One region of the Mesorhizobium sp. B2-5-7 genome, then DNA from elsewhere that is predicted to be linked to it. Evidence: predicted binding sites of a transcription regulator. Region 1 holds the regulator's gene; each other region holds the start of a gene.

The links. The regulator LexA, encoded in region 1, represses DNA repair genes until DNA is damaged. The targets are predictions, from matches to a motif close to TGTTCNNNNTGTGTTCNG.
Region 2: a site for LexA is predicted at 4,773-4,790, ahead of dinB (DNA polymerase IV). Genes of this name have one in related genera too.
Region 3: a site for LexA is predicted at 3,196-3,213, ahead of recA (recombinase RecA). Genes of this name have one in related genera too.

What each region holds. Positions count from the first base shown of each region.
Region 1 covers NZ_VFUO01000001.1:781,213-788,648, reverse strand. Annotated here, with positions in the region: gene FJ543_RS03810 (ABC transporter ATP-binding protein) at 1-409, opposite strand, end outside; gene FJ543_RS03805 (ABC transporter substrate-binding protein) at 468-1,454, opposite strand; gene FJ543_RS03800 (GntR family transcriptional regulator) at 1,605-2,378, shown strand; gene lexA (transcriptional repressor LexA) at 2,788-3,531, shown strand; gene FJ543_RS03790 (ComEC/Rec2 family competence protein) at 3,525-5,978, opposite strand; gene gltX (glutamate--tRNA ligase) at 6,082-7,436, shown strand, end outside.
Region 2 covers NZ_VFUO01000004.1:88,340-95,775, reverse strand. Annotated here, with positions in the region: gene FJ543_RS18395 (MurR/RpiR family transcriptional regulator) at 1-204, opposite strand, end outside; gene FJ543_RS18390 (Gfo/Idh/MocA family oxidoreductase) at 402-1,589, shown strand; gene FJ543_RS18385 (NUDIX domain-containing protein) at 1,635-2,099, opposite strand; gene FJ543_RS18380 (sterol desaturase family protein) at 2,282-2,815, shown strand; gene FJ543_RS18375 (YkvA family protein) at 2,896-3,279, opposite strand; gene dinB (DNA polymerase IV) at 3,492-4,739, opposite strand; gene FJ543_RS18365 (helix-turn-helix domain-containing protein) at 4,901-5,317, opposite strand; gene FJ543_RS18360 (NmrA family NAD(P)-binding protein) at 5,428-6,306, shown strand; gene FJ543_RS18355 (dihydrofolate reductase family protein) at 6,344-6,931, shown strand; gene FJ543_RS18350 (SDR family oxidoreductase) at 7,055-7,436, shown strand, end outside.
Region 3 covers NZ_VFUO01000001.1:1,163,314-1,170,749, reverse strand. Annotated here, with positions in the region: gene FJ543_RS05870 (GFA family protein) at 1-451, opposite strand, end outside; gene FJ543_RS05865 (TfoX/Sxy family protein) at 542-865, shown strand; gene FJ543_RS05860 (pseudouridine-5'-phosphate glycosidase) at 1,050-1,967, opposite strand; gene FJ543_RS05855 (carbohydrate kinase family protein) at 2,045-2,989, opposite strand; gene recA (recombinase RecA) at 3,271-4,371, shown strand; gene alaS (alanine--tRNA ligase) at 4,643-7,309, shown strand.

The DNA.
Region 1 (7,436 bases):
CGAGACCCAGTATCGACAGTCGTTCCCTGTAGGACGCAAGCCGGGTGGTGTTCAGCCCCGGGCGCAAGGTGCGCTTTTGGCTGCGCAAATCGGCCAGCAGCATGTTTTCCGCAACCGTCATGCTGGCGGCGGTGCCGCGCATCGGGTCCTGGAACACGCGCGCCAGTTTCGCGGCGCGCTTGTGCACCGGCATTGCAGTCACGTCGGCGCCGTTGATCAGGATCTGGCCGGAATCGAGGATCAGGGCGCCGGAAATGGCGTTGAGCATGCTGCTCTTGCCGGCCCCGTTGGAGCCGATGACGATGCCGAACTCTCCGGTGGCCAAGGACAGGCTGAGACCGTCCAGCGCGACCTTCTCGTCGGCCTGGCCCTTGTAGAACACTTTGCGCGCGGATCGAATCTCGAGCATCGTTTCTCCCTGACCTCGGGATGACGGCGCCGACGCCGTCACCCCAGCAGTTCCGATGTTAGTCGACGATGCAGCCGCAATCGGCCATTGAAGCCGGTATCTCGATGCCGAACGCGGCCATCGCCTTGCGCGAGATCGTTGCCATGTGGTCCTTGTAGGCCGGGCGCGACGGCGCGATCGTCTTAGGATCCTTGCCCTTGAGGATCTCGGCGGCGATGTTGCCGGCGTTGACGCCGACCTGCGTGTAATTGACCGCGAAGCTCGCCGGCACGGTGCCGTTACGGACCGCACTGTCATCGGAGTTGACGACCGGGATACCGGCCTGGCGCGCGGCCGCGGAGACAGCTGCGATCGCCGGCTGTATCAGGTTCGAGGCCGGGCCGTAGATCACGTCGGCCTTGCCGGCGAGCGAAGCGATGCGTTGCTGGATGTCATTGACGTTGTCGATGCCGACCTCCACCACCTCGAAGCCCGCGGCCGGTGCCGCCGCCTTGATCTTTTCGACCAAGGCAACGTCATTGGCCTCACCGGGATTATAAGGCACGCCGAAGCGCTTGGCGTTCGGCAGCAGCTTCTTGGTGAAGGCCATCACCGCGGCGACGTCCTGCAGATCGCTGGCGCCGGTCATGCCTTCGTCTCCGGCGTCCCATGACGGCACCAGCTTGGCCGCCACCGGATCGGTGACCGCGGCAAAAACGATCGGAATGCCGGAACCGGCAAGCGCTTTCTTGGCGATCTGCGATACCGGCGTGGTGATGGTGTAGATCAGCTTGGGCTGCTCGGCCTGCAGCTTGGCGATCATCTGCGGCACCAGCGATGCATCGAAATTGGTGTGGCTCTCCGTGTAGACGACGTCCTTACCCTCGACGTAGCCATTATCCGTCAGCGCCTTCTTGAAGCCGGCTATGGCGGCGTTCAATTGCGGATGCTCGCCGAAATTGGCAATGCCGATACGGATCTGATCGGCCGCGGCACTGCCGGCGCTGACCATCAATGCGCCTGCCAGCGCCAAACCCGACAACCAAGCGGATTTCGACTTCAACATCATTTCCTCCCAGATTTGATCAGGGCCGCTTGGAAACGCGGCTACTACGGCGATCATGGTGAGTCCGCTGGTCTGTGTCAAACATTATATATAATTGTTGCTGTGACGCACTATCATATATACTTTTCGCCAGACGACGGATTGATCACCATGCTGAATGAAACGAGTTCCACAAAAACGGAAGCCGCCTATCAGCTGTTGCGGCGCGACATCCTGACCACGCGCCTCATGCCCGGCGCCCCGCTCAAACTGAGTGCGCTGCGCGGCACCTATGGCGTCGGCTGGACACCGTTGCGCGAAGCCCTGTCGCGGCTCGAGGCCGAACGCCTGGTCACCGCAATCAGCAATCGTGGTTTTGCCGTGGCTCCGGTGTCGCGGGCCGAGCTGGAGGATCTGGCACGCGCCAGGATGGTGGTCGAGATACCCCTGTTCCTCGAATCGATGGAAAAAGGCGGCAGGGAGTGGGAGGATGCCGTGGTCACCGCCCACTACCGGCTCTCGCGTTGCAAGACGGCGGTCGACGATCCCTCGGACGCGGCCGTCGACAGATGGGACGAGAACCACGAGGCTTTCCATGCGGCGCTGCTGAGCGCCGCCACATGCGACTGGCTGTTGCGGTTCCGCTCGACGATCTCGGATCAGCTGCGCCGGCATCATCGCTTTCTTGGTCTGGCGCCGACACTGCGGGCCGCGGCCGGCCTCAAGGATGGCTATGAAGAGGCAATCGAAGCGCTACGCGAAGCGATTGCGATCGAACACCATACCGCGATCATGGAAGCGGCGCTCGACCGTGACGTCGAGCGGGCCAAGGCGCTGATGACGGCGCATATCGGCTACACACTGCACGTCTATGTCCACAGCGAAGACAGCGGCGCTACCAGATACGCCGCTCGCGCCGGCAGCTTGAAGGCGGGTTCGGGATAACTTCAGCGCTTCCGCGACGCCTATTCGAACGCGCTGGCCGGAGTGCGCCGAACGCCCCGATCCATGGCCGCCCGAAGCTAGCAATCGTTGGCATTTTGGTTTCGTTTCGTTCCGCGAATAATGGCTCCGCGAATTATACGTCCCTCCGAGGAGAAGCCTTCCAACTAACTGATGCCAAAGCCTCGTCGGCGGATGGGCCACAGGCCATTAACCAAAACGATTTCAATGCGCCTGCCGACGGCGGAAAGGACTGGTTGCCGCCCGCCGTCGCGGGCAAAAAACTTCAGACCCCTTAACAAATTCATTAAACTTTAAACGGTTGCAGAACACAACTGGAACAGATAGGGTTTGTTCTGGGTTTGTTTTTCGATTCTGGTTCAACCTTTCGTTCAATGTCTTGGGGGCCGCCATGCTGACACGCAAGCAACATGAACTGCTGATGTTCATCCACGAACGGCTCAAGGAAAGCGGGATACCGCCTTCCTTCGACGAGATGAAGGAAGCACTCGATCTTGCCTCCAAGTCGGGGATCCATCGCCTGATCACGGCCCTGGAGGAGCGCGGCTTCATTCGCCGGCTACCCAATCGGGCGCGCGCGCTGGAAGTGCTGCGGCTGCCGGACTCGATCGCGCCGGGCCTCAATGCGGCAAAGAAGTTCTCGCCAAGCGTCATCCAAGGCAGCCTTGGCCAAGGCAGTCTCGGACGCCAGATCAGGCCGGCCGCTGCGCCTTCGCGCCTGCCCGCGGCCGGCAACGACGACGACGCGGTTTCAGCCGTGTCCATCCCGGTCATGGGCCGTATCGCCGCCGGTGTGCCGATCGATGCCATCCAGCATCAGACGCATTCGATCTCGGTGCCGCCAGACATGATCATGGGCGGCGAGCACTATGCGTTGGAGGTCAAGGGCGACTCGATGATCGAGGCTGGTATCTTCGATGGAGACACGGTCATTATCCGCAATGCCGACACGGCAAGCCCGGGCGAAATTATCGTGGCACTGGTCGACGAAGAGGAAGCGACACTGAAGCGGTTCCGCCGCAAAGGCGCTTCGATCGCGCTCGAGGCCGCCAATCCAGCCTACGAAACGCGCATTTTCGGGCCGGACAGGGTCAAGGTACAAGGCAAGCTGGTCGGGTTGATCAGGCGCTACTGAACCGGCTTGTTATCGGGCTTGTCGGGTTTTTTGTACGGCGGCAGCCCCCTCGCCTCGCGTGAGAATTTTCGCTGTTCGTGCCAGGGCCGGTATGGTCCGTCGACGGCAAATGCGATCGCGGCCCGGGTCGTGGCCGACTGGGAATTGAAGAAGACGGCAGCGCTTCCCTTGCGGGCGAGCTGCCGTTTGGTGACGACGAGAACCAGTGGATTGTGGCAGGCGTCATAGGCGGTTGCGTCATTGACGATGATCAGGTCGGCGAAAGCGCAGGCTTTCCAGGTGGTCTTGCGGTCCTCGACATAGGCAATGATCGCGCCGGAAGGGTGCCTGGCAAGGCACAGGCCTTCGCGGCAGTAGAAGGGCGATCCCGGCGGCAGGTCGGTGGGACTGGCAACATCGAATTGCCTGTCTGTCGTGTCGAACATTTCCGGTTTGACGATTGTTTCGGAGATCAGGGCGCGCTTCCAGTTGTCGGTTGCGAATTCGTTCGGACGTTCCCGGTTGACGGCCAGTTCGCCATTGCCGATCGGCAGCGCGACCAGCCGCGCATCTTCCGAGATCAGCACATCGGGCGCGCGTGTGTGCGACACAGTCAACAGGCCGGCGAGCGCGAATGGCAGCGCCGCGAGCCGCAGCCATGTCGTCGCCATCGTCGCGATAACCAGCGCGACGGTGACCAGCAGCACGGATTGCTGCGAAATCAGCCCGACTCCATCGACCGGAGAGCGCTCCGATATCCACGCCGACACGGCGATCATTGCTGTCAGGCCCTTGCCCATGAGGTAGAGAGCCGGCCAATCCAGTCCGAATGGCATCAACAGCGCGCTGGCGACGGCCAGGAACATCACGACCGACACGATAGGCATCACGGCCAGATTGGCGAACAGGCTGAGCGGCGATACCCGCTGGAAATGCCAGATGGCAAACAACGCCGTGGCGCTGCCGGCGATAATGGACGTCATGGCCAATCCTCCTGTCGCCAGCAGGAATTTTCGCGTCAGGAACCCGGGCAGCGATCGCTTTCGCGGCGGTGGCCGCGTCTTTCCCGCACGGTGATCGGCCCAGCCGGCATAAGCGCCAACCAGGGCCGCGGTCGCGGCGAACGACATCTGAAAGCTCGGGCCGACGACCTCGTGAGGCGAGACCAGGATGACGGCGATCGCCGAGATCCCCAGATTGCGCATGGTCAGCGCAGCGCGATCGAAGAAGACGGCAATCAGCATCACCGCCAGCATGATGAAGCTGCGTTCGGCGGCAACGACGACACCGGAAATGATGAGATAGGCCGCGATCGAGAACAGTGCGGCGGCGGCCGCGTATTTCTTCACCGGCCGGCGCGCGGAAAAGTCTGGAAACAGCGCGAAGGCACCACGCAGCAGACCCATGATGGTGCCGGCCACAAGCGCCATATGCAGTCCCGAAATAGAGATGATGTGATAGATGCCGGTACGCCGCATCGCTTCATTGATTTCATCGGGTATGCCGGCGCGCACGCCGACGATCAGCGCCGCCGCGATCTCGCCTTCAGCGCCGCCGACGCTGCCCCTGATGTGGTCGGCGATGGCTTCGCGGGCATTTTCGATGCCTGAAAAAAGGCGAGCCGATAGCGGCATCTCACCGTCGTCGGCGGAAACAACCGTTGGATTGCCGAGAAAGAAGCCGCTGCCGCCGATGCCGGCGAAATAGCTGTCGAAAGAGAAGTCGTAGCTGTCCGGCCGCACCGGGCCGGTCGGCGGCAACAGTTTGGCGTAGCCTGTGATGAGCGAGCCGGCGGTCATTCCCGGCGGTATCTTGCGTGCGGAAAGCCGGACCCTCTCCGGCGCATAGCGCAGTTTCGGCCGGGCGGTCGAAATCACGTCCATGGTCAGCCGGATGCGGCCGCTCTCCATCTCCTCGATCGAGACCACGCGGCCGGTCAGTTGCGTGGAGATTTCCGAACCCAGCATCCGGGTTCCGGCTCGCCATGTTTCGACCTTCGCCGCGAGCAGGCCCAGCGCGCACAACAGCACTGCCATGAGACACAGATGGGTTTTGGGCCAGGAACGCGAGACGAAGGCACAGACCGCCATCAGCACCACGACCGCGACGGGCTTTGCAAAGTCGGGCTCGGACGCCAGCGAGAAATAGGCGATCGCCCCAACGGCCAGACAGACCGGCACCAGCAGGAACGCGATGCCCCGGTCGAGTTCAAGCTCCGCCGCCCGGGCCACGCCATGGCGCAGGCGAGGCAAGGATACCAGGCCGATTTGCCGGCGCACGCGCACGATCCTGCCCGCGGCAGGAGCCGGCGCCGGCGCCTGCCCACCTGCCTGCAGCGACCTGGTTTCGGGTGCAGCCACGAGCGGAGATGGCAGTGGGATCGTCGCAGGCGCCGCAAACAGGGATCGCTCGCTGACGCCGATAGCGGCATCCTCGCCCCGATCCGAGCCCCGGCCTCGTCCAGTCATCGGGTCTGCCCCTTGCACCCTCGACGTCCTATGCTACATGAACGCGCAACGCGCGAAAGTCCGCACGCTCCGCACCCAGCTTCAGACGTTTTCCGAGAGTTCCATGCCCGACAAGGTCATCACCCGTTTTGCCCCCTCGCCGACCGGCTATCTGCACATCGGCGGCGCGCGCACGGCGCTCTTCAACTGGCTCTATGCAAAGCATACCGGCGGCACGATGCTGCTGCGCATCGAGGACACCGATCGCGAGCGTTCGACCGATGCGGCCACATCGGCCATTCTCGATGGCCTGACCTGGCTTGGCCTTTCGTGGGACGGTGACGCGGTCTCCCAATTCGAACGCGCGCCGCGCCATCGCGAGGTGGCCGAGGAGCTGGTGCGCCTGGGCAAGGCCTATTACAGCTACGAGACTTCAGCCGAGCTCGAGGCAATGCGCGAAGCTGCACGCGCCAAGGGCCTACCGCCACGCTATAACGGCCATTGGCGTGACCGCGACCCGTCGGAGGCGCCGTCCGGCGTCAGGGGCGCCATCCGCATCAAGGCACCGGCCGAGGGCGAGACGGTGGTGCAGGACCGGGTCCAGGGAGACGTGCGCTTCCCCAACAAGGATCTCGACGACTTCATCATCCTGCGTTCGGACGGCAACCCGACCTACATGCATGCCGTCGTCGTCGACGATCACGACATGGGCGTCACCCACATCATCCGTGGCGACGATCACCTGACCAACGCCGCCCGCCAGACCGTGATCTACAACGCCATGGGCTGGGACGTGCCGTCGATGTCGCATATCCCGCTGATCCACGGCGCCGACGGCGCCAAGCTGTCGAAGCGCCATGGCGCGCTCGGCGTCGAAGCCTATCGCGCCATGGGCTATCTGCCGGAGGCGCTGCTCAATTATCTTGCGCGGCTCGGCTGGAGCCATGGCGACGACGAGATCATGTCGATCGAGGACATGGTCTCATGGTTCGACATTGGCGACGTCAACAAGGGCGCGGCGCGCTTCGACTTCGCCAAGCTGGAAGCGATCAACGGCGCGCATATGCGACGTATGGCCGACACCGAGCTGTTCGATATCTTTATCGCCACCTTGCCCTATCTGGAGGGCGGCCCGGCGATGGCGGCGCGGCTCAACGAGAAGAACAAGGCGCAGCTGCTGGCAGCACTTCCGGGCCTGAAGGAGCGCGCCAAGACGCTGGTCGAGCTTGTCGACGGCGCCGCCTTCCTGTTTGCCGCGCGGCCGCTGCCGATCGACGACAAGGCGGCACTCCTGCTCAATGACGACGCGCGCAAGATCCTGCGTGGCGCTCACGAAGCTTTGAAGTCGCTGTCAGGCGACTGGACGGCGGCCACGGCCGAGGCCGCGATCCGCGACTTTGCGCTGGCTGGCGGGCACAAGCTTGGCGCCGTGGCCCAGCCGTTGCGGGCTGCGTTGACCGGCAAGAGCACGTCACCGGG
Region 2 (7,436 bases), on a different contig from region 1:
CACCTCGCTCGGGTGCTGCCACAGGAAGATCGCCACCTGGCGCAGGCGCTTGGGAAAATGCACGGTGCCGGAAGACAGCACCGCGCGCAACTCCTCATAGGTTCGCGGCTGTATATAGCCGAGTGCCGCCAGCGAACGGCCGCGTTTGCGCGTCGCTGCCTCATCGGCACTGGATCGTCCGGATGGTTTTCTCTCCCCGCTCATGAATTCAGGCTAGCGCGATACGATCGTTTTACAATATGGATTTTGGAAATGGTGTTCGATGAGGATAGGGCGAGGCTCGGCGATTTCGTCATCCCAGGGCGAAGCAGCCGCGCAGATCCTGGGTCTACGCGCGTCGCTTCGCTCCTTGCTACGCCCTGGGATGACGACCCCGCTAGTGATCAGCCCGAGGAGAAAACATGGTCTACGCAACATCGGATGGATCGACGCGCCAGCGTCTGCGGGTCGGCATGGTCGGCGGCGGCCGCAATGCCTTCATCGGCGCCGTGCATCGGCTGGCCATGCGCCTCGACGACCAGATCGCGCTGGTTGCCGGCGCGCTGTCGTCCGACCCGGACAATGCCGCCGCCTCGGCCGCCGAGATCGGCATCGCGCCGGAGCGCAGCTATGCCGAGTACCGCGCCATGGCCAAAGCGGAGGCCGCGCGGCCGGATGGCATAGAGGCGGTCGTCATCGTCACGCCCAACCATCTGCACGCGCCGATCGCCACCGCCTTCCTCGAGGCCGGCATCGACGTGATCTGCGACAAACCGCTGTCGACGACGCTGGCGGACGCCGAGGCACTGGTTGCACTCACGAAGGCGAAAAACCGCCGCTTCGTCGTCACGCTCAACAACACCGGCTACGCGATGGTGCGCCAGGCGCGCGAGATGGTGATGGCGGGCGAGCTTGGCCGGGTCGTGTCTGTGCATGGCGCCTACATCCAGGACTGGCTGACCAAGCCGATCGATGCCGACGGCCAGAAGCAGGCGGAATGGCGCACCGATCCGGCGAGGGCGGGGCAGTCGGCGGTGCTGGCCGATATCGGCGTGCATGCCTTCAACCTGGCAGGCTTCATTTCGGGCCGCGAGGCCGAGACGGTGTCGGCCGACCTGTTCACCGCGGTGCCCGGACGCCGGCTCGACGACAATGCCCATGTGCTGGTGCGCTGGACCGATGGCGCACGCGGCACGATCCTGGCCAGCCAGACGTCGCCCGGCCACTACAACGACCTCTCCGTGCGCATTTATGGCGACAGGGCCGGGCTCGAATGGTCGGGCGGCCGGCCGGAGGAACTGCGCTTTTCCAGATATGGCGAGGAAACCCGCACGCTGGTGCGCGGCGGCCATGGCTCGACGGAGGAATCCCGCCGCGTGTCGCGCATGCCGGCGGCGCATCCCGAAGGCTATATCGAGGCCTTCGCCAATTTCTACCGCGACGCCGCCGACATCATCCGAGCCCACCGCTCGGGCGGCGCGGTGGATCCCGCCCGCGCGGCGCGGGTGCCAGACGTGATCGACGGCGCGCGCGGCGTGAAGTTCGTCGCCGCCGCGGTGGAGTCGAACGCGGCTGGCGGGGCTTGGACCGCGGCCAGGTTTGCGGGATGAACAGCCGACCTCCGAGGGGAGATCGGCGGCTTTTGCCGTCGGCAACTATTCGATACCCAACTGTTCTGCCAAATCCGACAGCATAGGGCGCTGACCCTGCAGAATCTTCACCCCGGCCTCGGCCAAGGTGAACCAGCCGGCCCTGTCGACCTCCGGGAATTCCTTCATCGATCCCGACCGCGGCGGCCATTCCATGGTGAAGGTGTTGCTCTTGATGGCGGTCACATCGATGTCGGCCTCGACGGACCAAGCCATGACGATCTTGCCGCCCGGTTGCCGATAGTCGCCAAGGCGAGCGAAGGGGCCTTCGACCTTCATGCCGAGCTCTTCCTCGGTCTCGCGTCGTGCCGCCGCCAATTCGTCCTCGTCCTCGTCGATGAGGCCCTTCGGGATCGACCAGGCGCCATCGTCCTTCTTTGCCCAGAAGGGGCCGCCGGGATGAACCAGCAGCACCCCGATACCGTCATCGCTCCGGCGATAGATCAGCAGACCCGCGCTGCGTTTTGCCATGTTTGCATGTCCGTTTGCGGCACCGGTGCGAAGCCGGCCGATTCTGAGATCATGGCTGCCGATCTTGCACCTGGAAATTGCGACGCTATGTCAGATGCATCCGCATTGCACCTCATACGCGAGTCCGGCAAACTGATAGCATCGTTTCTGGGGCGGCGTCGAAAATCAGGTGAGGCGTCCGAATGCAGCTGGGTCTGATCGGCTACTACAGCGACTTCGTGGTCTATCCCCTGGTGATCGCGATATTGGGGGTGGCCGGACTGATCGAGGCCGGAGAAGAAAGCGCGCCGGACTGGGTCGGCACGATGCTGATCTGCCTTGGCCTGTGGACGCTGATCGAATATGTGCTGCACCGTTTCGTGCTGCACCACGTCCCCTGGATCCGAGACCTGCACGACCGTCACCACGTCGAGGAGCGCAGTCCGGTGGGCACGCCCACCTGGCTCAGCCTGGGCGTGCATGCGCTGGTGGCGTTCCTGCCCGTCTGGATGGTCTCCGACTTCGCGACCGCCAGCGCGGTGAGTTGCGGGTTGATGCTGGGCTATCTCTGGTACATCAGCGTCCACCACATGATCCACCACTGGCATCCGGCCCATCCGAGCTATCTCTACACGCTCAAGCGCCGCCACGCGGTGCACCACCATATCGACGACAACGCCAATTTCGGCGTGACGTCGATATTCTGGGACCGGATTTTCGGCACCGCTAGGCTTTGACGTGGGGAATCTTTCGACCAGGCGACCAACTTCATTCGTGGTCTGCCGGGCGACGGGAAACGCCCAGCCTGAAATCCATATCAGGCCGAGCGATCTGGCCAGAATAGCCAGATGAGCGCGGCGGCCATCAGAACCCAAAGTCCGACAATGAATGCGAGACCGCCGCGGCTGGTCGGCCTCGATCGGCGAATGGCCTCCGCGCGAAACTCCGCCATCAGATCGGCGGGGATCAACTTCACCGCAAGCAGGATGCCAAGCGGCACGATGATCAGATCGTCCAGATATCCGAGTACGGGAATGAAATCGGGTATCAGATCGATAGGACTGAGGGCGTAGGCGGCGACCATGCCGGCGGCAAGCTTGGCGTACCAGGGAACGCGAGGATCGCGGGCGGCCAGCCACAGGGCCATCACATCGCGCTTGATGGCTCTCGCCCATTGCTTTGTCTTGTCGAGGACAGTCACCCGGCAACTCTCTTTGGAAGGCCCCGAACATCGGCGTCTCCGCTCCTTCCTCGATCATTGCAGCGATGTCGACGGTCTGCAAACTGACCCCGCCGCCCAACGGGCGTGCCGTGAAGAAGACCTGTTGAAAGCCGGCGCTGGTGACGACCACCGCGCCGCCTGGTTCGGGACGTCGATCCGCAAAGCGTGAGCGACGGGGAGGGCTCCTCCGCTCACAATTCCTTCTCCGCCAGTTCCCTGAATGCGTCGGGCACCGAGCGGGCCGCTTCCAGGGCCACCGTACCGTAGCCGACCGCCTGTTTGCCGAAACGCTGGCGGATTTTGTCGATGGCGCGGTCGGCGCCGAAGCGCGCGAGGCCTTTTTGGCTGCCCGGGCGGCGCTTCTCGTCGGCGAGGCCGAGCGGCAGGTCGAGTTGCAGTTCGGCGCTCTCCTCCAGGTGCGAGACCGAGATCGCCAGCAGCGAGATCGTTTTCTCCCGGGGATGCTCGGCGAGCACGCCGCGCACCAAATCCCCTGCGATCTCGGCTAGCATGGCGGTCGCCGAGATCGGCTGTTCCAGCGTGATCGAGCGCGTGACGGCGCTGAGATCGGCAAAGCGCACGCGCACCGTTACCGTGCGGCCGGGGCGGTTCTTGGCGCGCAGCCGGCTGGCGACGCGGTCGGCCAGATGCAGCAGTGTCGGCACGATCACTCGCGCCACGGCCGGCTTTTGCCCGAGCGCCGATTGCGCGCCGGCCGAGTGCGCCCGGCGCTTCGTCTCCAGCTTGCGCGGATCGCGGTTCCACGACAGCGCCGCGAGCTTTTCGCCGGCCGCGGGGCCTAGCAGCCGGATCAGGGCGCCGCTGTGGGTCCTGGCCAGCTCGCCGATGGTCTCGATGCCGATCTCGGCCAAGCGCGCCCTGGTTGCCGGGCCGACGCCCCACATCAGCGAGACCGGCAAATCGTGCAGGAAGACAAGCTCGGTGCCGGGATCGACCACCACCAGCCCGTCGGGCTTGGCGACTTGCGAGGCGATCTTGGCCAGATGCTTGGTGCGCGCAACGCCGATCGAGATCGGCAGGCCGAGTTCGGCCCGCACACGGCCGCGGATCGCCGTCGCGATTTCCCGGGGGGAGCCGAACAGATGCGTGCAGCCGGCGACATCGGCGAAGGCCTCGTCGATGGAGATGCGTTCGACCACCGGCGTGAAATCGTCGAGCACCTTGATCGCCGCGTCGCCCAGCCGCTGGTAGTGGCTGAAATTGCCGCCGACGAAGATCAACTGCGGGCAAAGCTCGCGCGCCTTGCGTCCCGGCATGCCGCCGCGCACGCCAAAGGCGCGCGCTTCGTAAGAGGCGGCGAGCACCACGCCGCCGCCAACCGCGATCGGCTTGCCGCGGAGCGACGGGTCGAGCAGTTGCTCGACCGAGGCATAGAAGGCGTCGAGATCGGCATGCAGGATGGTGGCCGTCGTTTCCATCCTGTTCCGCTCATCCGCGATTGCTGATAGACAGGGAACCTATAGTGAACAAACAGAGATCGTTGTCAACTGGGTCTTTGGTGCATCGGTGTCCGTTGGGCGTAACCGAGGCGCGTAAAGTGCCTCCTTTTCCCACAGGGGGAAGGCGGCAGCGCCACTTCCTAGACAACATGCTCCGCCCGCAGTGCCGCCTTCATCCGTTCCAGCGCCGGCTCGCCGCCGGCCGCCAGTTCGTCGGCGATGCGGGCAAGCTTGTCGTCGGACTTGCGGTGCTTGCTGCCCCAGGCGCCGAGCGTGGCCAGCACAGGCAGGAGATCGATGCCGGCTTCGGTCAGCCGGTAGATCGCCTTCAGGCCGTGGCTAGGGTCGTCGCTGCGAGTGAGGATGCCTTCGTCCTGCAGCGTCTGCAGCCGCTCGGCCAATGTGCGCGAGGAGATGCCTTCATCGGATTGCAGGAACTCGCGAAAATGCTTTTTGCCGGCGAAGACCAGGTCGCGGATGATGAGCAGCGTCCAGCGATCGCCGAGCAGTTCCAGCGACAGGCTGATCGGGCAGCCGGATCTTTCACGCGTTGACATCTCTATGGTTCCATTTTTAAATCACTTTACTATTGACATCGTTCTTTCCATCGGTCAAATGCTTCCAAAAGTAAATCGTTAGATCGCAACTTGGCCAGCAGGAGGACGTCATGAGCCAAGCCGTCGGGAAAATCAGCACACCAAGAACCGTCGTGGTCATCGGGGCCACCAACGAGGTTGGCAAGGCAGTCGCCCGGGTCCTGACCGGGCGGGGGCATATTGTGCGCGGCGTGGCGCGCAGCCTGGGTGTCGCGCTTGACGATAGCGACGCGCTCGCCTCCGCCTTTTCCGGCGCCGACAGCGCCTATGTAATGATTCCGTTCGACGTCACGGCGCCGGATCTTCATCGCTTCGAAGATGAAGTCGGCGCACGGCTGGCGGCGGCGATCGCGAAGTCAGGCGTGCGCCGCGTCGTGCTGCTCAGCGGCCTCAACGCCCATCTCAGGATGGGAACTTCGCTCGGCGCCGCCTTGATGGAGGACCGGCTGGCGGCGCTCGGCCTCGACGAACTGGTGTTTTTGCGCGCCTCGTTCTTCATGGAGAACTTCGCCAACGGCATGGGCTTTGTCCAGCAGGCCGCTTCCGGCATCTTCATGACGCCGTTCCGGGGCGATCTGCCGATGCCTTTGATTGCTGCCAGCGATCTCGGCCAGCGCGCCGCCGCGCTGCTGGACGCCACGCGTTTTCCAAGCGAGCGGATCATCGAATTGCATGGCGGCGGCTATTATACCTTCGAGCAGGCCACCGCGATCCTGGGCAGCGCGATGGGGAGGCAGGTCGCTTACAAGGCGGCTCCATTCACTGAGGCGCGCGCCGGGATGATCGCCAACGGCCTGTCACCGAGCTTTGCCGATGCGCTCGGCGAAACGGCGGCGAGTTTCAACAAGGGTGAGCGCTGGGCGCTTGAGGCACCGTCAATCCGCAACGCCACGCCGACCACTTTCGAGAGCTGGGCACAAGCCTTTGCCCGTTCGCAAAGCGCGGCGTGATCCTTCCTGCCTGGAATCCGGAAACGAGGAGAACCCCATGAAAAAGCTGATCCTTCAGATGCAGATGTCGGTCGACGGCTTTGTCGGTGCCAATGAGAACCACCCCTGGCAACTTTGGGGATGGGGCGACGACATCGGCTGGGACGAGGAACTGAAGCGTGATTTCAACGCGGTGTTTGCCGGCATCGACACCATCCTGCTCAGCCGCAAGATGGCTGAGGAAGGTTACCTCACCCATTGGGGCAACGCGGCGCGGAAATATCCGGCCGATCCGTTCTATGCCTTCGCCCAGCGTATCGTCGAAGCGCGCAAGGTGGTGCCGAGCGACAGGCTCGAGACCTCGCGATGGGAGCGCACGACGGTGGTGAGCGGCGACCTGCCGCGCGAGGTCAACGCATTGAAGGCGGGTGAGGGCGGCGACATGGCCGTCTTCGGCGGGGCGGGCTTTGCGTCGGCGCTGATCGCGGCCGGGGTGGTCGACGAGTTCCAGCTGTTCGTCAATCCGGCCGTGCTGGGCGCCGGCCGCCGCATCTTCGACCAAGGCGGGTTCCGAAACCTGCTTCTGCTCGGCTCGAAGGCTTATGCCTGCGGCATGGTGGTCAGCCGCTACGCGCCGGCGGGTTGATCGCCGGCGTGCGGGCCGCACGCCGGTAAAAAGACGTTTGGCCGGAATCCTTTGCCCACTTCTCTTCGTCTTCAAGGTGGGTCGCCGGAAGGGCGGCCACATCAATGCTGAATGGAGAGACAGATGATCCTGGTGACAGGCGCCACCGGCCTGAACGGCAAGGCAGTCGTGCGCGAGTTCGCGCGGCAGAAGCATCAAGTGAGGGCGCTGGTTCGCGATCTCAACCGGGCATCCGCGGCAGGGCTCGGCGGACTTGCCGGCGTCGAGCTGGTCGAGGGCGACATGCGCCGGGCGGAGACGCTTGGCGCGGCTCTCGATAGTGTCGATCGCGTGCTGATGATTTCGACCGCCGCGCAAGACATGGTCGAGACGCAGTGCCGTTTTATCGACGCCTGCAAGCAGGCCGGCGTCGCGCATGTGGTGAAGTTTTCCGGTGCCGAATCCAACATCGGCTATGACGCGACGAAGTTCCGCTTCACGCGCATGCATGAGCAGGTCGAGCGCT
Region 3 (7,436 bases), 380 kb from region 1:
CCTGGGGATAGACGTCGAACGTCTTGTCGCCTTTGCCGATCTCAGGCTCGACCCAGTTCGCCTTGTATTTCAGCATCAGATGCACTTTTTCGGGTGGTTTCGGCAGGTCGCTGTCGATCGCCGAGGCGAAGGGATGCACCAGCTCCGGCCAGGTTGGGTCGTAGAGCCAGAGCGCCGACCCGCATTTGCGGCAAAAATTGCGCTCCCCGGTCGATATCTCGCAGTGGGGATGCTCGTCATCCTCGATCTCGGCGCGATAGACGCCGAGATTGCTCTTGCCCCTGATGTTCAGCGTCTCGTAGGCGGCGCCGAGATTGATGGCGAAACCGCCGCCGCCCTGCTGCTTACGGCAGATCGAGCAGTAGCACAGCATGAACGGCACGGGCGTGTGGCTTTCCACCTCGAAACGCACGGCGTTGCAGCGACAGGACCCCTTGAGCAGCACAGGCATGGCAAAAACTCCGACAGGATAGCCACAACCTGTCAGCATGATTTTGGTTGCGGCGATGACAAGGCCAAATGCCGGTGACATGATCGCGGCATGGACAATGAGCGCATCGCAGAACTGTTCGAGGGCCTCGGTCCGGTCAGCATCCGAAAGCTATTCGGCGGCAAAGGCATCTATTTCGATGGCGTCATCGTCGCCATCGTGCTGCGCGGCGAATTGCTGCTGAAAGCCGACGCGCAGAGCGCATCGGAGTTCGAAGCCGCGGGCTGCCGGCAATGGACCTACACCGGCTCTCGCCACGGCAAGCTTGTCGCCATGCCCTATTGGAGCATTCCCGACAGCGCTTTCGACGATCCCGACGAAATGACGGTGTGGGCGCGACGCGCCTACGAAGCTGGGCGGCGGGCGGGGAAGTAGGCTCCCGCCAGCGCGAGGCCACCCCTCATCCGGCCGCTTCGCGGCCGCCTTCTCCCCGGCGGGGAGAAGAGGTTTGCGTTGAGGCCGCAAGTTCCTCTCCCTCGGGGAGAGGTCGGATTGCCCCAAATTGCTCTTTGCAATTCGGTCTTGGTAATCCGGGTGAGGGGGACTTTCTTGGCAGTCCCTACAGCGCCTTGGCGATCTCAGCCGCCAGCCTTGCATTGTTCTCGACCAGCGCGATGTTGGTCTTCAGGCTGCGGCCGCCGGTGAGTTCGAGGATTTTTCCCAGCAGGAACGGCGTCACGGCCTTGCCGGTGACGTTGAGGGCTTCGGCCGCCTTTTGCGCGGCTTCGATGTAGCCCGCCATTTCTTCAGCGGGGATTTCGTGGGATTCCGGCACGGGATTGGCAATCAGCATGCCGCCGCCCAAGCCCAGAGCCAGGCGTGTCCGGTAGAAATGCGCGATATCTTCCGCTCCGTGCAAGGTCAAGGGCGCTCGGAACGGTGACTGCCGCGACCAGAAGGCCGGCATCGTCTCGCAGCCATGGCCGACCACGGGCACGCCGCGCGTCTCCAGCACTTCCAGCGTCTTTTCGATGTCGAGGATCGCCTTGGCGCCGGCCGAGACGACGATCACCGGTGTACGCGCCAATTCATCGAGGTCGGCCGAGATGTCGAAGCTCTTTTCCGCCCCCTTGTGCACGCCGCCAATGCCGCCGGTGGCGAACACCTTTATCCCGACCATGTCAGCCGCGATCATGGTGGCGGCGACCGTGGTGCCACCGGTGCGGCCCTGCGCGACGGCGAAGGCGAGATCGGCGCGCGACAGCTTCATGGCGTCACCGGTCATCGCCAGCGATTCGCGTTCGCCGTCCGAAAGCCCGATCTTGATGCGGCCGTTGACCACCGCGATGGTTGCCGGCACGGCGCCGCCGTCAGCGATGATCTTTTCGACGTTGGCCGCCATGGCGCCATTGTCGGGATAGGGCATGCCATGGGTGATGATGGTGCTTTCGAGCGCCACCACCGGGCGCCCGGCGGCCAGGGCCTGCGCCACCGGTGCGTGGATATCGATGAAGGGGCGGGCGGTCTCTGGCGTCATCTCTGATCTCCAATCCGGAGTGCGGCGCATCCATCAGGAAAGCGTAGCTTCACCGCGCGTTATGAACTTGCCGGGTCTCATGCCACTTCCCTGGCATCCGGCACAAGGGCCAGCGCTTCCGCGAAGCTCGCCGGGGTGAATTCGGGCACCGCGTCGGCGCTTTCGATGGCCAGCGTTGCCGCGGCGACGCCCTCGCGCACGGCGTGGCGCAGCGGCTGGCCCCGCAGCAGTGCTGCGACCGTCGCACCTGCCAGCGCGTCGCCGGCGCCGGTGACATCGGCGACTTTTCTGGGGGCAGGCGGCAGGATCGAAAAGGCGCCTGTCTCATCGAAACCCAGCACAGGGCCGCTGCCGGCCGTGACCACGCCGCTGGCAAGGCCGCTGCACCGCAACCCGTCGACCATTTCCCGCTCGGCGGCCGCTGCATTGACACCGGCCAGCACGACGGCCTCTCGCCGGTTCATGAAGAGCTGGGCCAGCCCGCCGAGAACCGGTATCAGCCGCGTTACCTTCGCCGGCGAAATCGCGATGGCGAAAACCGGTTTACCGGCGGCGAGCGACAGCAGCCGCTCCAGGGCGGCCGACGGCAGATTGGCGTCGCACAGGATGGCATCGGCGGCGGCCACCTCCTGGCGTATCTTGGAACGCCTGATCTGCTTGGGAAAAGCCAGGTCGTACAGTGCCATGTCGGCAAAGCCGACGATCAATTCGCCCTCGCGATCGATCAATGCCGTGTAGCTCGGCGTGGTACGGTCGAGGAACACCGCCGAAAGATCGGCGATGCCTGCCTCGGCGATGGCCCGTGAAACCGTATCGGCCGACGCATCGCCGCCCCGCATCGACACCAGGGAGGCCGACACGCCGCGCCGCACCATGCCGCGCAACGCATTGAAGACGCCCCCGCCGACATCCTCGCGCATCGTGCCGGGATTGGAGGCTGCCGGCACATAGGGACCGTACACCTGGCCACGCCGGTCGATATGGGCGCCGCCCACGGCCAGGATCTTCGGGGATTCCACCATGGTGGCGATATGACCTTTGTTGTTGCGGCCGCACAAGCGCTAGAGTGCGCGACAGAGCTTCGCATGCTGGTCGGCGATTCGGTCGGGCGATACGATCGAGCCGTCTGGCCCAATGCGGAGCCCGTTCGTGCCAGAGTTTGCGAGACAAAAAAAGAACAAATCGCGATATCGCTTGTTTTTCAGTTGGTTGTCACCCCTTGCCAAATGAGAACAAAAAAGGTACAAAATGGCAGGGATTACGGATTGTCCGGCCTTCATTGACGACCAAGGGGTGATGTATCATGGCTCAGAATTCTTTGCGGCTGGTAGAGGATAAGGCAGTGGACAAATCAAAGGCTCTGGATGCGGCGCTGTCGCAAATCGAGCGGGCTTTCGGCAAGGGCTCGATCATGCGGCTCGGCGCCAACGAGCAGGTCGTCGAGATCGAAACGGTGCCGACCGGCTCGCTCGGTCTCGACATCGCGCTCGGCGTCGGTGGCTTGCCGCGCGGCCGTATCATCGAGATCTATGGGCCGGAAAGCTCCGGCAAGACGACCCTGGCCCTGCACACCGTGGCTGAAGCCCAGAAGAAGGGCGGCATCTGCGCCTTCGTCGATGCCGAACACGCGCTCGATCCGGTCTACGCCCGCAAGCTCGGCGTCGATCTTGAAAACCTGCTGATCTCGCAGCCCGACACCGGCGAGCAGGCGCTGGAGATTTGCGACACGCTGGTGCGTTCCGGCGCCATCGACGTGCTGGTGGTCGATTCGGTGGCGGCGCTGACGCCGCGTGCCGAGATCGAGGGCGAGATGGGCGATTCGCTGCCGGGTCTGCAGGCCCGCCTGATGAGCCAGGCGCTGCGCAAACTGACCGCGTCGATCTCGCGCTCCAACACCATGGTCATCTTCATCAACCAGATCCGCATGAAGATCGGCGTCATGTTCGGTTCGCCCGAAACCACGACCGGCGGCAACGCGCTGAAATTCTACGCTTCGGTTCGCCTCGACATCCGCCGTATTGGCTCGGTCAAGGATCGTGACGAGGTCGTCGGCAACCAGACCCGCGTCAAGGTGGTCAAGAACAAGTTGGCGCCGCCCTTCAAGGTGGTCGAGTTCGACATCATGTATGGCGAGGGCGTCTCCAAGACCGGCGAACTGGTCGACCTCGGCGTCAAGGCCGGCGTGGTCGAGAAATCGGGCGCCTGGTTCTCCTATAATTCGCAGCGTCTCGGCCAGGGCCGCGAGAATGCGAAACTGTTCCTGCGCGACAATCCCGATACCGCGCGCGAGATCGAGCTGGCGCTCAGGCAGAATGCCGGATTGATCGCCGAAAAGTTCCTCGAAAATGGTGGCTCCGAGGGCAATGGCGACGACGGTTTTGAGGACGAAGCCGGCGCGATGTAGGCAACGGTCAGAATTTGGCCATAAATCCAGACTATTAGTCAATGCTTAAGTAAAAGAGTTCTGTAGCACCGCGTTCCAAACCGCCGGCCTTCGCGCCGGCGGTTTTCGTTTGGGCGGCCCCGCAAGTGCCGGTGCAAAGCGCGAATTGGCCCAATTCCGTGTTTCTGGACAGGGTCAAGAGCTACGGCTAAAAGGCCAGCTCCATCTTCTAGAAAATACAGAGCCATCTCCCGCCGGTCCGGCCGGCGGCTCTCTTGAAAAGGCAGTATCCATGAGTGGCGTCAACGAGATCCGGTCGACCTTTCTCGACTATTTCCGCAAGGAAGGCCACGAGGTCGTGGCCTCGAGCCCGCTCGTGCCGCGCAACGATCCGACATTGATGTTCACCAATGCCGGCATGGTGCAGTTCAAGAATGTCTTCACCGGTTTGGAGAAGCGGCCCTATTCGCGCGCCACCACAGCCCAGAAAAGCGTCCGCGCCGGCGGCAAGCACAACGATCTCGACAATGTCGGCTATACCGCGCGCCACCTGACCTTTTTCGAGATGCTCGGCAATTTCTCCTTCGGTGACTATTTCAAGGAGCGCGCCATCGAGCTTGCCTGGAACCTCATCATCAGGGAGTTCGGGCTGAAGAAGGACAAGCTGCTGGTCACCGTCTATCACACGGACGACGAGGCGGCTGGCTTCTGGAAGAAGATCGCCGGTTTCTCCGACGATCGCATCATCCGCATCCCGACCTCGGACAATTTCTGGGCGATGGGCGACACCGGTCCTTGCGGACCATGCTCGGAAATCTTCATCGATCGTGGCGAGCACGTCTGGGGTGGACCTCCCGGCAGTCCCGAGGAAGACGGCGATCGCTTCCTCGAATTCTGGAACCTGGTGTTCATGCAGTATGAGCAGGTGACGAAAGAGGAGCGCGTCGACCTGCCGCGCCCGTCGATCGACACCGGCATGGGCCTGGAGCGCATGGCGTCCATCCTGCAAGGAGTGGAAAGCGTCTTCGAGACCGACCTGTTCCGTCATCTGATCGATGCGGCGTCCTCGGCACTTGGGCGCGCGCCCGACGCCGAAACGGTTGCGTCCTATCGCGTCATTGCCGATCATCTGCGCTCGTCCTCCTTCCTGGTCGCTGACGGCGTGCTGCCGTCGAACGAAGGCCGCGGCTATGTGCTGCGCCGCATCATGCGCCGCGCCATGCGCCATGCGCAGTTGCTGGGGGCGAACGAGCCGCTGATGTGGAAGCTGGTGCCGGCGCTGGTGCGCGAGATGGGCCAGGCCTATCCCGAACTGGCACGCGGCGAAACGATGATCGCCGAGACCCTGAAACTCGAGGAGACCCGTTTCCGCAAAACGCTGGTGCGCGGCCTCGGGCTGCTGTCCGAGGCGACGGAGAAGCTCGGCGCCGGCGACATGCTCGATGGCGAAACGGCATTCAAGCTCTACGACACCTATGGCTTCCCGCTCGACCTGACGCAGGACGCGCTGCGGCAGCGCAGCATCTCGGTCGACCTTGCCGGCTTCACCAATGCGATGGAGCAGCAGAAGGCGGAGGCGCGCAAGCACTGGGCCGGGTCCGGCGAGGCCGCCACCGAGACGGTTTGGTTCTCCGTGCGTGAAAAGACCGGCGCCACCGAATTCCTCGGCTACGAAACCGAGCAGGCGGAAGGCCTCATCGAGGCGCTGGTCAAGGACGGCAAGACCGTCGACAGCGCCGCCAAGGGCGATGCGGTCGCCGTGGTCGTCAACCAGACGCCGTTCTACGGCGAGTCCGGCGGCCAGATGGGTGACACCGGCATAATCTCGGGCGAGGGCTTCTCGATCGAGATTTCCGACACGCAGAAGAAGGCCGATGGCCTCTTCGTGCATCTCGGCAAGGTGGTCGCCGGCACGGTCAGGCCGGGTGCCGCGGTCGAACTTAAGGTCGATCATGCCAGGCGCTCCCGGCTGCGCGCCAACCACTCGGCGACGCACCTGATCCACGAGGCGTTGCGCGAGGTGCTGGGCACCCATGTCGCGCAGAAGGGTTCGCTGGTCGCACCCGAGCGTCTGCGCTTCGACATCTCGCACAACAAGCCGATCTCCGCGCAGGAGCTCGAAGAGGTCGAGCGCATGGCCAACGAGATCGTCGTGCAGAACGGCCCGGTGACCACGCGCCTGATGTCGGTCGACGACGCCATTGCCGAGGGCGCGATGGCGCTGTTCGGAGAGAAATATGGCGATGAGGTGCGCGTCGTGTCGATGGGCACCGGCTTGCATGGCGCCAAGGCCAACCGGCCTTATTCGGTCGAGCTCTGCGGCGGCACGCATGTCAGGGCGACCGGCGATATCGGCCTGGTGCGCATCGTCTCGGATGGTGCTGTCGCCGCCGGCGTGCGCCGCATCGAGGCGTTGACCGGCGAGGCCGCGCGCAGGCATCTCGATGAGCAGGACCGACGCCTGAAGACCACGGCGGCAACGCTTAAGATTTCGCCCGCAGATGTGCCAGCGCGCGTCGAAGCGCTGCTCGAAGAGCGCAAGAAGCTCGAGAAGGACCTGGCCGAAGCGCGCAAGAAATTGGCGCTGGGCGGCGGGTCGCCTGCCGATGCTCCTGCCGCCAACGAGATCGTCGCTGGCGTCGGCTTTCTCGGCAAGGCGGTGTCAGGTGTCTCGCCGAAGGACTTGAAGCCGCTGGCCGACGCGGGCAAGACTTCGTTGGGCTCTGGCGTCGTCGTGTTCGTTGGCACGGCTGAGGACAACAAGGCGAGCGTCGTGGTCGCTGTCACCGATGATCTCGTCGGCCGTTTCAGCGCCGTCGACCTTGTTCGCGTGGCCTCCGCAGCATTGGGCGGGCAGGGCGGCGGCGGCCGCCCCGACATGGCGCAGGCCGGCGGCCCGGATGCGTCGAAGGCCGATGATGCGATCGCGGCGGTGAGGGCGGCGCTCGAAGCAGCGTAGCTACCATGCGTGGGCCCAGGCGGGATCCTTTCTCTTGGGGCAGCGCTGCCCCTCATCTGGCTGCCGCCATTTTCTCCCCGTAGAACGGGGAGAAGGGCGCTTTCGTCGCGCCCTTCGCCAATCGCCC